DNA from 2 places in the Cellulophaga omnivescoria genome. Region 1 is predicted to be linked to the other one. Evidence: riboswitches for the same ligand, from Rfam matches in the RefSeq annotation. Region 1 holds a riboswitch; the other holds the start of a gene.
The links. Region 1 has a riboswitch for S-adenosylmethionine ahead of PBN93_RS09815 (homocysteine S-methyltransferase family protein). Riboswitches for the same ligand answer to the same signal wherever they lie in the genome.
Positions count from the first base shown of each region.

Region 2: another riboswitch for S-adenosylmethionine. It lies ahead of PBN93_RS14285 (Na+/H+ antiporter NhaC family protein); the one in region 1 lies ahead of PBN93_RS09815 (homocysteine S-methyltransferase family protein).

Region 1 covers NZ_CP115819.1:2,210,229-2,217,397, reverse strand. Annotated here, with positions in the region: gene metH (methionine synthase) at 1-1,456, opposite strand, end outside; gene PBN93_RS09815 (homocysteine S-methyltransferase family protein) at 1,456-2,463, opposite strand; SAM riboswitch class I at 2,664-2,781, opposite strand; gene PBN93_RS09810 (NAD(P)/FAD-dependent oxidoreductase) at 2,909-3,970, opposite strand; gene PBN93_RS09805 (precorrin-2 dehydrogenase/sirohydrochlorin ferrochelatase family protein) at 4,020-4,607, opposite strand; gene cobA (uroporphyrinogen-III C-methyltransferase) at 4,671-5,453, opposite strand; gene PBN93_RS09795 (HEPN domain-containing protein) at 5,458-7,169, opposite strand, start outside.
Region 2 covers NZ_CP115819.1:3,240,869-3,248,037, reverse strand. Annotated here, with positions in the region: gene PBN93_RS14310 (hypothetical protein) at 1-227, shown strand, start outside; gene PBN93_RS14305 (T9SS type A sorting domain-containing protein) at 282-1,724, opposite strand; gene PBN93_RS14300 (hypothetical protein) at 2,085-2,705, opposite strand; gene PBN93_RS14295 (phosphatase PAP2 family protein) at 2,834-3,403, opposite strand; gene PBN93_RS14290 (DUF1853 family protein) at 3,487-4,296, shown strand; SAM-I-IV-variant riboswitch at 4,350-4,448, shown strand; gene PBN93_RS14285 (Na+/H+ antiporter NhaC family protein) at 4,460-5,812, shown strand; gene PBN93_RS14280 (DMT family transporter) at 5,858-6,760, shown strand; gene PBN93_RS14275 (SCO family protein) at 6,776-7,169, opposite strand, start outside.

The DNA of each region.
Region 1 (7,169 bases):
TTTCATCTAAAGACGGTGTAATTAAACCGCTTAAACCAATAACATCTACATTTTCATCTTTAGCAGCTTGTATAATTTTTTCTGGTGGCACCATTACCCCTAAATCTACAATCTCATAATTGTTACATGCTAAAACCACGCCCACAATATTTTTACCAATATCATGCACATCTCCTTTAACAGTAGCCATTAAAATTTTACCCGCATTTTTTGAGTCACCCTCTTGCGGATTTTTAAGTTTTTCCTCTTCTATGTAAGGCAGTAAATAAGCAACCGCTTTTTTCATTACTCGTGCCGACTTCACAACCTGCGGTAAAAACATTTTTCCGCTACCAAACAAGTCACCAACAACGTTCATTCCTGTCATTAAATGACCTTCTATAACCTCTATAGGTTTTTCTACACTTTGCCTAGCTGCTTCTACGTCTTCTACAATATACTGGTCTATACCTTTTACCAATGCTCTAGTAATACGGTTTTGTATTGGTTCTTCTCTCCATGATAAATCTACCGTGCTTTCTTTAGCTTTACCTACAACAGTTTCTGCAAAATCTAGCAAACGCTCTGTAGCATCATCTCTACGGTCTAACATTACATCCTCTACACGCTCTAATAAATCTTTAGGAATATCATCATAAACCTCTAGCATAGTAGGATTTACAATTCCCATATTCATACCAGCTTGTATGGCGTGGTATAAAAACACCGAGTGCATAGCCTCACGTACAGGATTGTTACCTCTAAAAGAAAACGACACATTACTAACGCCACCACTTACACTACAATGCGGCAAGTTTTCTTTTACCCAAGCCGTAGCCTCAATAAAATCTATAGCATTACGTCTGTGCTCCTCCATACCGGTAGCAACAGGAAAAATATTAAGATCAAAAATGATATCTTCTGGTGCAAATTTTACTTTGTTTACCAAAACATCATAAGAACGTTTTGCAATTTCTATTCTACGTTCGTAATTATCTGCCTGACCAACCTCATCAAAAGCCATTACAATTACAGCAGCACCATAACGTTTAATAAGCTTTGCGTGGTGTATAAATTCTTCTTCTCCTTCTTTAAGACTTATAGAGTTTACCACACATTTGCCTTGTACCACTTGCAAACCAGCTTCTATAATTTCCCATTTAGAACTGTCTATCATAATTGGGACTCTAGAGATATCTGGCTCTGCAATAATTAGATTTAAGAACTTAACCATAGCTTCTTTGCCATCTATAAGTCCGTCATCCATATTAATATCTATAATTTGAGCACCACCATCTACTTGGTGGCGAGCAATATCTAGGGCCTCATCAAACTTTTCTTCTTTTATTAACCTTAAAAACTTTTTAGAACCCGCAACATTAGTACGTTCACCAACATTTATAAAGTTGGTGTTTTCCGTAACAATTAAAGGCTCTAGTCCGGATAGTTTTAAGTATTTTGGTTTTTCATTTTTCATTACGATACCGTTTCTGCAGAAATACTTCTTGGTTTGTAATCTTTTGCTAAATTGGCAATTGCGCTAATATGTTCTGGTGTTGTACCACAGCAACCACCAACAATATTTACCAAACTTTTATCTAAATATTCTTTTATTTGTACAGCCATTTCTTCTGCAGTCTCATCATACTCACCAAAAGCATTTGGCAAACCTGCATTTGGATGTGCAGAAACTCCAAAATCTGTTTTTGCCGCCAAAACCTCTAAGTGTGGCACTAATTGGTTTGCTCCTAAAGCACAATTAAAACCAACAGTTAAAATAGGAATATGACTTATTGATATTAAAAAAGCTTCTGCTGTTTGCCCAGATAAAGTTCTGCCAGAGGCATCTGTAATTGTGCCGCTTACCATTATAGGAACATCTATACTGCGTTCTTCTTTTACCTCTTCTATAGCAAAAAGTGCCGCTTTTGCGTTAAGGGTATCAAAAATGGTTTCTACTAATAAAATATCTGAGCCACCATCTAACAACGCTTCTACTTGTTGTTTGTAGGCTATTCTAAGTTCGTCAAAAGTAATACCTCTAAAACCTGGGTCGTTAACATCTGGAGACATACTTGCCGTTTTATTGGTTGGCCCAATACTACCTGCTACAAACCTTGGTTTGTGTGGTTCTTTTGCAGTAAACTCATCTGCTACTTGTTTTGCAATACGTGCCGACTCATAATTTAGTTCGTACACTAAATCTTCCATAAAATAGTCTGCCATTGCTATGGTTGTACCAGAAAAGGTGTTGGTTTCTACAATATCTGCACCAGCTGCAAAATATTTACGATGTACTTCTGCTATGGCTTCTGGTTGGGTTAGCGAAAGTAAATCGTTATTGCCTTGTAATGGGTGTTCCCAGTCTGCAAAACGTTTGCCTCTAAAGTCTTCTTCGGTAAACTTGTAGCGCTGTAACATTGTACCCATGGCACCGTCTAGCACTAAAATTCTTTCTTTTAATATGTCTTGTATACTTTTCATTGTACCGTATAATATTATGTTGTGCGTTAAGGATTGATGCGGCATCTTTTTGGTGGCAACGGTTTGTAAAACCTGTTTGCTAAAACCAAAAAATACAGCAGAAAGCCTGGCCATTTGTGCTTGCAAACAAATGGAACGCTATAAATAAAATATCAAGTAAGGTAAATGAGATAAGACTGTGAATGTCTTTACTAATTTGTGAGTTATCTGCCGTGTTGTTTTGTAACAACGTAGTAGAATGTAGCACCTTCTTTAAATAAGAATAAAGGGTTGCTAAGGTTTCATAGGGTCTAATCCCTCCACCTTTCTTGATAACGTTTTCAGTCTATTAATGAACTAATTGAGCCACAAAGTAACAGCACAACTTTTTTATAACCAAATATTGCTGGTAATTTTTAAGCCTACACGTGTTTTTTACACATATAGGCTTAAAATTGTAATATTTTTACGAAATGCTTTGTACAACTTCTTTTTTGGCTTCTTTTTTTGAACCATCAAAACCTTCTACGCCACCTACGGTTGTGTATTTCATTACGTAACGTTTGCCTGGGTTTATACGTTGGTATGCACTTTGACACATTACGGCTGCTTCATGAAAACCAGATAAAATTAGTTTTAATTTGCCTTTGTAAGTGTTAACATCGCCAATTGCATAAACACCTGGTATGTTGGTTTGGTAGTCATAAGAGTTGTCTACTTTTATGGCATTTTTCTCTATCTCTAGTCCCCAATTTCCTATTGGACCTAATTTAGGTGATAGTCCAAATAAAGGGATAAAATTATCTACTTCTACGTAGCTTTCTCCTTTTTCCTCGTCGTTATATTTTACAACTACAGCCTCTAAATGATCGTCTCCGTATAACTTGGTTACTTGTGCCTCTGTAAATAATTTTATTTTACCTGCTTTTGCAAGTTCTGATGCTTTTTCTACAGAATCTAAAGCGCCTCTAAACTCATTTCTACGGTGTACTAAAGATACTTCTGCTGCTACGTCTGCTAAGAAAATTGCCCAGTCTAAGGCAGAATCTCCACCACCAGCAATAACAACTTTTTTGTCTCTGTATACTTCTGGATCTTTAATCATATAAGCAACACCTTTATCTTCAAAATTAAGAATGTTCTCTATTTGCGGTTTTCTAGGCTCAAAAGATCCTAAACCACCTGCAATAACAACTACTGGTGCATTGTGCTTTGTTCCTTTGTTTGTGGTTACCACAAAAGTACCATCGTCTAACTTATCTAAAGTATCTGCTCTTTCTGCTAATGTAAAACCAGGCTCAAAAGATTTTATTTGCTCCATTAGATTGGTAACCAAATCGCCTGCTAAAATTTCTGGAAAAGCAGGAATATCATAAATTGGTTTTTTAGGATATATCTCTGCACACTGTCCGCCTGGTTGCGGCAATGCATCTATTAAATGGCATTTTAGTTTTAACAAACCTGCCTCAAAAACGGTAAACAATCCTGTTGGTCCTGCGCCAATAATTAATATATCTGTCTTAATCATAATTTTAATTTAGTACTTACTAATGAGTATTTATCCTCATTCTAATGTTTTAATTATTTTCTTTTTTATCTACTAAGGAACTTGTAATCTGGTTCATTTTATCTACTTTTTCTTCAAAATCTCCTTTTATGGTTTTCCTGTAATCGTTTAAATTCTGAACCATTTTACTAATATCTTCTGGTATTACGTCTTCAAAAAACTGACGCAAACGTTTTGCTGTTGTTGGCGACTTACCGTTGGTAGAAATACCTATTTTCACATTGCCTTTGGTTACAATTCCGCCCATATAAAAATCGCAATACGGAGGATTATCTGCTACGTTTACCAATTTAAATTGCGCTCTACAATCTTTATAAACTTGTATATTTACATCTACATTATCTGTAGTGGCAACTACCATATGTTTACCATCTAAATAGCTTACATTATAGACATCTGTAATAGTTGTAACATTAAATTTATTAGCCAATTCTAGTGTTTTTTCTGCATACCAAGGAGATACCATTGTAACTACAGCATCTGGACTAGATTTGGTTAAAAAGCGTAGTTTTTCTTCTGCCACATTACCGCCACCTACTATTAGCAAGTGCAGTTGAGACGTTTTTAAAAAAACTGGATATAAATTGTTACGTTCCATTACTTTATTTTTAGTGTTACTGTTTTGTTTACCTCATCAAAAATAACCAAATAACTGTACCACTTAATTTACTACTACTTCTTTTGTTTTTATCTGTTGTTGTACCTTATGCAATTGCGCTCTATGCCTAACAACATCACCAATAACAATAATTGCAGGATTAGACAACTCATTTTCTTGCACTACTTTTTCTATGGTTGATATGGTACCAACACCAACTTTTTCGTTAACAGTGGTTCCGTTTTGTATAATAGCCACAGGTGTTTCTGCTTTACCCTGTTGTTGAAACAGTTTTATAATTTCTGATAATTTACCCATACCCATTAAAATTACTACTGTTGCGCTAGACTTTGCTGCCAAGTGCACATCTGTAGATAATTTATGATTTTTAGTTGTACCTGTTATTACCCAAAAACTCTCTGAAGCTCCCCTTTTTGTAACGGGTATATTTTGAAAAGCTGGTACTGCTATTGAAGAAGAAATACCCGGAACCATAGCTACTGCCACACCGTGACTAGCTGCATATTCCATTTCTTCTGATCCGCGACCAAAAATAAATGGGTCGCCACCTTTTAAACGTACTACATTACCGTGACTTTTTGCTCTGCTTACAATAAGCTCATTAATTTGCTCTTGTTGGTACGCATAACAACCTTTTCTTTTACCTACAAAAATTTGTTCTGCATTTGCCGCATACTCTAGCAACTCCTTATTTACCAAAGCATCAAACAAAACAACATCTGCATTTTGCAATGCTTTTATAGCTTTTAGCGTAATAAGTTCTGCATCTCCAGGCCCTGCACCAACTACTGTAAGTAGTCCGTTTGTGTTTTGTTTGTTTGCCATAATTTTAAGCTTCTTCTAATTCTTTTTCTCTAAACTTTTGTACTACCTCTAAAAACACTTTAGAATCTTTAAGGTATGCTTCTGCAAATTCTTGCGTTGGTTTGTTGCTTTTTATTTGCAACGCCAACTCCTCAAAAGACGTCTGTAATTTTATTAAACCGTTTGACACAAAATGAGTATCAAAATCTTTAATAATACTAATATGCGTGTTTGTTTTTGTGTTTTGTGCTGTAAGTAATGCTTTAGCAGAGTTTACCATTGCAGAATACGAATGAAAAATACTAGCAGACCATTTTTTATCTTCTAATGCTGCTGCTGCGTTTTCAATTTTTTCTTCGCTCTCAAACAATAAAGTTGCAATTAAATCTATAACAACACCAGCACACTCGCCTACTCCAATAGCTTTTTCATAACGTTCTGTATTTCCCCAGTCTATAAAATCTTCCTGAGTTAAATTATCTACGTCTGTTAGGTGTTTTAGAAAATCATAAAAATAATGCTCTCCTTTTTCTTTGTAATATTCTGTAAACGATTGTCCGTTTGCATTGGCATCAAAATCGTTTAAAATTAAACGCAAGGCTTCTGGGCCTCTTTTACTTGGCACTTTTACAACTTTATCTGCAAAAACGCCATTACCATCACCTAAATTACCACCACCTAATAGAACTTGCAAAGCAGGTGCTACCAACTTATCTTTTGTACGTACAGACATCCCTTGAAAACCAATGTTTGCCATATTGTGTTGACCACAGGCATTCATACATCCACTAATTTTTATAACAACATCTTTATTGTTTATGTATTGTGGATATTCTGCTGTAATTACTCTTTCTAACTCTGCTGCAATACCAGTACTACTTGCAATACCTAAATTACACGTATCTGTACCAGGACAAGCAGTTATATCTGATGCTTTGTTATAACCAGCCTCTACAAAACCAAGTTTTTCTAACTCTGTATAAAAGAAAGGAACCAACTCCTCTTTTACATAAGGTATTAGGATGTTTTGACGCAATGACAAACGAAATTCTCCCGCTGCATACGCATCTACTAAATCTGCTAATTGACGAGCTTCTTCAATATAAAAATCTCCTAACTTTACTTTTATACCAATAGCTACATAGCCTTGTTGTTTTTGAGGCACAAGGTTTGTGCTTTTCCATTGCTGAAAAGCTTCTGTATTTTTAATTGCTACTTCTGGTACTTTAGCATTTGCTACTTTTACCTTGGGATATGCATCTACATCTACAGGAAAAGAATCTTGCGGAATTGCATTTTGCTCTTCTTCTAACAATGCTCTAAAACCATCTAAACCAATATCCTTTAGCAAAAATTTCATTCTGGCTTTAGCTCTACTTTTACGTTCTCCGTACCTGTCAAAAACACGAATAACACCATCCATTAACGGAATAATTTTATCGGCCTCCAAAAAAGTATACAACTCTTCTGCGTGGCGTGGCTGCGAGCCTAAACCACCAGCTAAAAGCACTTTAAATCCTCTAACTCCGTTTTCAATTTTAGCTATAAAACCAAGATCATGCATATAAGAAAGTCCTGTATCTGTATCACTAGAAGAAAAAGAAACCTTAAATTTTCTTCCCATTTCTTGACTAATAGGATTTCTTAAAAAGTATTGAAACATTGCGTGTGCGTATGGAGATACATCAAAAGGCTCATCTACATCTATACCAGCAGTTTCACTAGCAGTTATATTAC
Region 2 (7,169 bases), 1.0 Mb from region 1:
ACAAGTCAAAGTTTTTCTCTAGTTTACACTCTTTTCCAACACCACAACATATAGACTCTATATTTATGGATAGTTTTTTTACTGATGATTTTTTCTCTAGTGATTTTGGAGAAGATTTTATGCAGCTAGATAAAATTAGAAATAGAATGCTACAACAACAGCAGCAATTTTTTAAAAAATATTCTTCTAAAGTTGAACCTAAAGAAAGTGAAAAAACTAAATTATAAATAAAACCCAAAACATAAATTATGTTTTGGGTTTTTAGTTAATAAAGAAAATTGTTATTTAGATATTACAATTTTTTGCTTTGTAGACTCACCATTTGCTTTGGCCAATTCTAGTACATAAATACCATTTTCTAAAGAAGAAACATTTAGTGTACCATCTGCAACATCTTTTCTTAAAACAATTAGTCCTTGTAAATTATAAACCTTAGCCTGTACATAGTCTTTTCTACTAATATTTAGAACGTCTTTAGCAGGAATAGGAAATACTGCTAGCTCTTGCTTTTCTTCTTCATTAGAAGTTAAAGCTCTAGCAGAATTATTAGAAATCTCTGTACTTGTAAGTTCTGTATTCACAAAGTTACGAGCATTTACTGGCTTATATACTCTAATCCAATTTACAAGTAAATTATTGTTTTCAAAATTTTCTAGCTCTGCGTCTGTAGATGACCTAAAAGCCTCTGCTTGCCAACTTTGATCTTCTACATTAATAATAATATCCATTTCTTTTGTAAATCTTCTCTGGTTATTTAAATAATTAAATGGATCTATAACACTAATATTAGACTTGTTTTTTGCATCATTTAAACTAGTAGCAATATTCATTTTCTGGTATCCATTTTCTCTAACCAACTGTCCGTTAACACCAGTACTAGTTACACCAGCTGGGTATGTATATTGCCAAGTACCATCTGCTAATCTGGTTTGTACTGCAGTATCATCTAAAACACGAACCATTTGTCCGTCTACATAATACTCTAATCTTGTAGCAGAAACCCAATTAACACCAATTCTTACTACTCTACCACCCCATTGTGATACTCCATCTTTTTTCCACCAACTGTTAAGATCTGCTGGTTGGTAATCTTTAAAATTTGGAGGTCTAATAAATACGTGATGACTAAGGTGTATTTTATTTGCAAAAAAGCCATTTCTATTGTCGTCTCCTGGCCCTCCATAACATTCTATAATGTCTATTTCCTGTGTATCATCTGGGCTTAACAACCAAATATCCGAAGCTAATGAAGAGTTCATTACTTTTATACTAGCTTCTACAAATACAGGGAACTTTACACGCGTTTTGTTAGTTATACAACCAGCTCTTGTTTCTGGTCTAGAAATTAAATTTCCGCTAGAGCCAACAAAAGACTTAGTTGCTCCAGGGATTCTAGATGCCCAAATATTTAAATGACCTCCAGAAACAGCAACGTGGTTTTGCATCCATACGGTTGGTCCAGGTCCAGGCCAATTATTTGGTGTTCCATTAGGTTGGTTGTGAAATTTATTATACCATTTGGCATTGTTAGCTGGTCCAAAATCTGTTACGTTGTTAGTTGGTGAAAATTGATAGTTAAAATCATCACTGGCTTGTACTTGTAATTGCCACGTTTTTCCTGCTCCGGCATTTGCGGGTATAGGTATGTTATCCCAATCGTACTGAGCATTAACAAATAGCAATTGTAGAAACATAATAACTGATAGTAGGTTAATCTTTTTCATAAAAAATGTAGTTTAAATATTAATTAAATTATTTTCTTCTAAAAAATTCATATCCTGGGGAAACAGACTAAAATTATTTATAACGAAACTACTATTTAACAAGAAAATTATGATAAATATATACTAGACAAATACTCAACAAATAATTTTTACCTTCTATAAATATTTCTTTTTGCTTTGTATGAACTGTAAATACTAGATAAATATTAAAAATAAGTTTATAACAATAAATAATTTTGTAAGAATTTACAACTAATTTTTTAGAGATGTCTATATCTCAAAAAACTATAAAATAAAAAAAGGCTGCCTATAAATATATAGAACAACCTTTATTAAAGCTGGGAACGCTTTATTTATGTATTAATTATCAACAGTAATGTTATTATTTTCATCTCCTTTAAATTCTAATTCATAAAAATTAGTTACAATATTACGCCCTTCAATAGTTTCATTATTAGGTTCTGTAAAATGTATTTCAAAATCTGATGAAATTTTATTTGTTTTGGTATCTGCCTTAATTTTATATTTTCTGACTTGGTAATTGTCTATTTCCATTTCTTTTTTAATAATAACTACCCCTTTATTTATATTAGCAAACATTGTATCAATATCAATATCACTAATTTTAATTTTTCCTTGAGAATTTTTAACGAAAAAGCTTTTCTGAAAAGCATCACTTAAAAGCTTTTCATCATCTAAAGAAGCTTTATTATTAGTGGTTGTAGTGTTATAGACTCTTTGGTATAGCTTACCATCTTTTAAATATTTAATAGTAATTCTTCCTAAATCTGAGTCTAAATCTCCTTTTGAGTATAATTCAAAATCATATACTTCAAAATCGGCTCCAAAATTAGTTATTGCTAATTGTTTGGCTGCTTGTAGGCCTTCTAGCGTAGAAATTTTAATTGTATCTTTATCACTGCTACATGAGGTTATTAGTAGCGTAATAAGAATAAAGGAAATTTTTAAAGCATTTTTCATTTTTGTGTAGTTAATGTTATACTGGCAAAACTATGGTAATTGCCTAGTAATTTTACTTCACAATACAGAAATACAGCTACTAAATATTTATTTAAGTAGGTTCAGTAAATTTTCGTTAAAAAATAATTTTAAGAAATAAGCAAAAGGGTAACCCCAAACAAGGAACCTATAATTAGGCCGGTTATAACCTCTTTAGGCGTATGTCTTTTTAACACCAACCTAGACCATAAAACTAATAACGTAAACAGAATAAGAACAACACCTAAACGCTGGTTTACATATAAAATAGCCAGAGCTAAATAAATATTTATAGCTACGTGCATAGATATTTTTATAAGGAAATTAATTCCAAAAGAAGCTAAAAGCATTAGTGTAGCTATAGAAAAACTAGTGCAAATATATACTGGTTGATTTGTGTAAAACAAAAAGAAAAGTACCAAAACCATTAATGGCAAAGCAAATATATAAAGAGATTTACGTTCTTTTTTATTAGAAACATCTAAATCTGTATATTTTCCTAATCTTTTGCCAATATAAACCCAAGCAATTAAAACTAGAAAAAAAATACCATAAATAAGAGATAAGGTATGGGAAAAGACTGTTTCCTTATCATTAAGATTAAAAATTAAAATTAAAAAAGGAAATAGCAACAACGGGTGTCCTAATACAGATATAAATTGAGCTATTTTAATTTTCATTTAAACCAATTATTATCACAAATATAGTTTTATTTGTAGAAAAAGATAATTTATTGACACAAGTGTTTACTCTCTTTTAAATAATGGCACAAGACAAAGATATAGCGCAACAATTTATTGGTTATATAAATACCCCAATACTATGGGTAAACAATAGCGTGTATCATTTAAAACAGTTTGAACTAGAAATAAATGATACTCCCAAATTTACTGACAAGATACCAACCAATTTAAGGTTAGGAAAACGTGTAGAACGCTACGTTAGTACTGAGTTTAAATTTAGTAAGAATATTACCATTTTAGCAGAGAACATACAAATACAAAATGATAAGCTTACAATAGGCGAAATAGATTGTATTTTAACAAAAAACAATACCCCTTATCACGTAGAAATAATTTATAAATTTTATTTGTTTGATGACTCTGTTGGAAACACAGAAATAGAACACTGGATTGGGCCAAACAGAAACGATACATTACTTAAAAAGCTAACCAAATTAAAACAGAAACAACTACCCCTACTCTATAGCAAGCATACAGCCTCTACAATAAATAACCTTAATTTAAATATTAAAGAAATTGAGCAACGTGTATTTTTTAAAGCACAACTATTTACACCTTATAAAAGAAGTGTAAAATTTAAGGACTTAAATAAAGAGTGCATTAAAGGATTTTATGTTAAGCATACAGATTTATTACAGTTTAAAGATTGTAAATTTTATATTGCGTCTAAAACTAATTGGCTACAAGATGTACAAACCCAAGTAAACTGGCTTAAATATAATGAGTTTATTTTTGAAATTAATACCTTGATAACAGCTAAAAAGTCTCCATTATGCTGGATAAAATTCCCTAACGGAGAGTTACAAAAGTTTTTTGTGGTTTGGTGGTAAAAAATAACAGAAAATTATGATTTTTTCTCGTTGTTATGCTTTAGTTTTGCGCACTTAATTATCAAGAATCTCAAATAAGAGATAGCAACCTGCATTAACAAGCAAGGTGCTAAAAAAGGATAAGCCAATACTTTGGAAAAAATGTTAATTCAGCTCCACTTATTTGTCCTTTTCTTTTTGGTTCTATAAAACTAAAAAAATGACATCCATTAAAAACAACGAGCCTAGGTTTATTGCTTTACTTCCTTTATTTGTATTTGTATTTACATTTTTAGGTGTAGGTATTTATCAAAATGATTTTTATGCTTTACCTGCTCCTATAGCAGTTATAGCTGGTATTATTGTAGCTTTTTTAATTTTTAAACAAGACATAAACTCTAAAATAGAAACGCTTTTAGCTGGTTGCGGAGATAGTAAAATACTAACAATGTGCTTAATATATTTATTAGCTGGTGCTTTTGCTACAATTACAAAAGAAACCGGTAGTGTAGATGCTATTGTAAATCTTGGATTAGATTTTATAGCCATACAATATATCTACTTTGGAGTATTTATAATTGCTGCATTTTTATCTATATCTACAGGTACATCTGTTGGTGCAATAGTAGCACTAACTCCTATTGTTATTGGCTTTGCAGATAAAGGAGGTGTATCATTAGCTATACTTTGCGGCGCTCTCTTAGGTGGTTCTATGTTTGGAGATAACCTTTCGGTAATATCAGATACTACAATTGCAGCAACACAATCCTTGGGCGTAAAAATGAGTGATAAATTTAAGCAAAACACAAAAATTGCTTTGCCAGCAGCACTCTTTACAATTGTTATTTTAATAGTTAAAGGCGCTGCTTTAGAGTCTAACAATTTAGAAGATGTTACATACAATTATTCATTACTAAAAATAGTTCCTTACATATTAGTAATTGCACTCTCTGTAATTGGTGTAAACGTATTTGTTACACTTTTGTTAGGTGTATTAATAGCTGTCGCAATTGGTATTTTTTATGGTGATTTTACCGTTATTGAGTCTACCAAAATTGCTTACAATGGATTTACCAGTATGACAGAGATTTTTCTACTATCATTACTCTCTGGTGGTTTGGCAGCATTGGTAGCAAAAAATGGCGGTATAGATTACATTTTAAATAAGATTAAAACCCTTATAAAGAGTAAAAAATCTGCTCAATTTGGTATTGCAACCTTAGTTAGTACAGTAAATATGGCAATAGCAAACAATACAGTTTCTATTATTATTTCTGGTTCTATTGCAAAAACTATTAATGATGAGTATAAATTAGAGAATAAAAAAACAGCTTCAATTTTAGATATTTTTGCCTGCATTACACAAGGTTTGCTACCATATGGAGCACAAGTATTAATGATTTTGAGTTTTTCTGATGGAAACCTAACTTATACAGAACTTATTGGTAATACTTGGTATTTACTTTTGTTATTTATCTACACCATAATATACATTAGTTTAAATCCGTTTAAAATGAAGAAAACTAGTATAAATTAAGGTGTAGTTCTATAATAATTTATCTAAAAAGTTATCTTCGCGGCCATGTGGATGTATTTAGGCCTTTTATCGGCTTTATTTTTAGGATTGCACAATTTGTGCAAAAAACATGCTGTACAAGGTAATGAGGTTTTTCCTGTACTTTTAGGTACTATAACTGCTGGTTTTTTACTATTACTACCTTTTTATTTAGGATCTAAATTTTATCCTGAGTTTACTAAAGAAATTGGTTTTTACATTACCGATATTCCTTGGCAAAACCACGCATTAATTGTTGTAAAATCTATGCTAATGGCTGGCTCTTGGGTATTGGCTTACCAAGCCTTAAAACATTTGCCTATTACTATTGTAACACCCATACGCTCTGCAGGGCCTTTTTTTACTTTTATTGGTGCAATTTTTATATATCATGAACGACCAAATTACTGGCAATGGATTGGCTTTTTCTTAATTATATTTTCAGTATTCCTGTATTCTAGAATTGGAAAGAAAGAAGGTATCAATTTTAAAAAAAACAAATGGATATTTGCTATAATAGGTGCTACTTTTTTAGGATCTTCTAGTGGTTTGTATGATAAGTTTTTAATACAACACATAAACTTAAATCCGCAAACATTACAGTTTTGGTTTTGCTGGTATACAATTTTAATTTTATTGGTAATACTTGCTATAACTTGGTTTCCTAAAGCAGAAAAAAGAAAAGCCTTTAAATGGCGTTGGTCTATACCTGCCGTTGGTATTTTATTACAAACTGCAGATTATTTTTACTTTAAAGCATTACAAGATCCAGATGCCTTAATTATGCTTTTATCTGCTATAAAAAGGAGTCAAATTTTAATAGCCGTATTAGTAGGCGGAATTTTATTTAAAGAAAAAAATAAACGAAAAAAACTCATTCCGCTTGCAGGTATACTTTTAGGTGTTGCTTTAATATTATATTCTAACTAAATAGTAAACAAACAATTAAGACTCTTCTTTTAAAGTTTTAATATCAGTAATAAGTTGTTGTATAGCAGTTTTATTTAATCCGTTATAAATACCTCTAATGTGCTGGTTTTTATCAATTAAAACAAAATTTTCTGTGTGTAAAAAATCATCATTTGTTTTTAATTCTCCTAAGTCTTCCTCTATAAAATAGGCATTTCTACCTAAGTTGTAAATTTCACTTCTACTACCAGTAACTAAATGCCATTTGTTAGCCGTAACACCTTTAGTTTTTGCATATTCGTTTAAAACTTCTACTGTATCTGTCTCCGGAGTTACTGTATGTGATAACAACAAAACATCATTATCTGTTTTAAAAGCTTCTTGTAATACAGACATATTACTTGTCATTTTAGGACAAATACCAGAACAA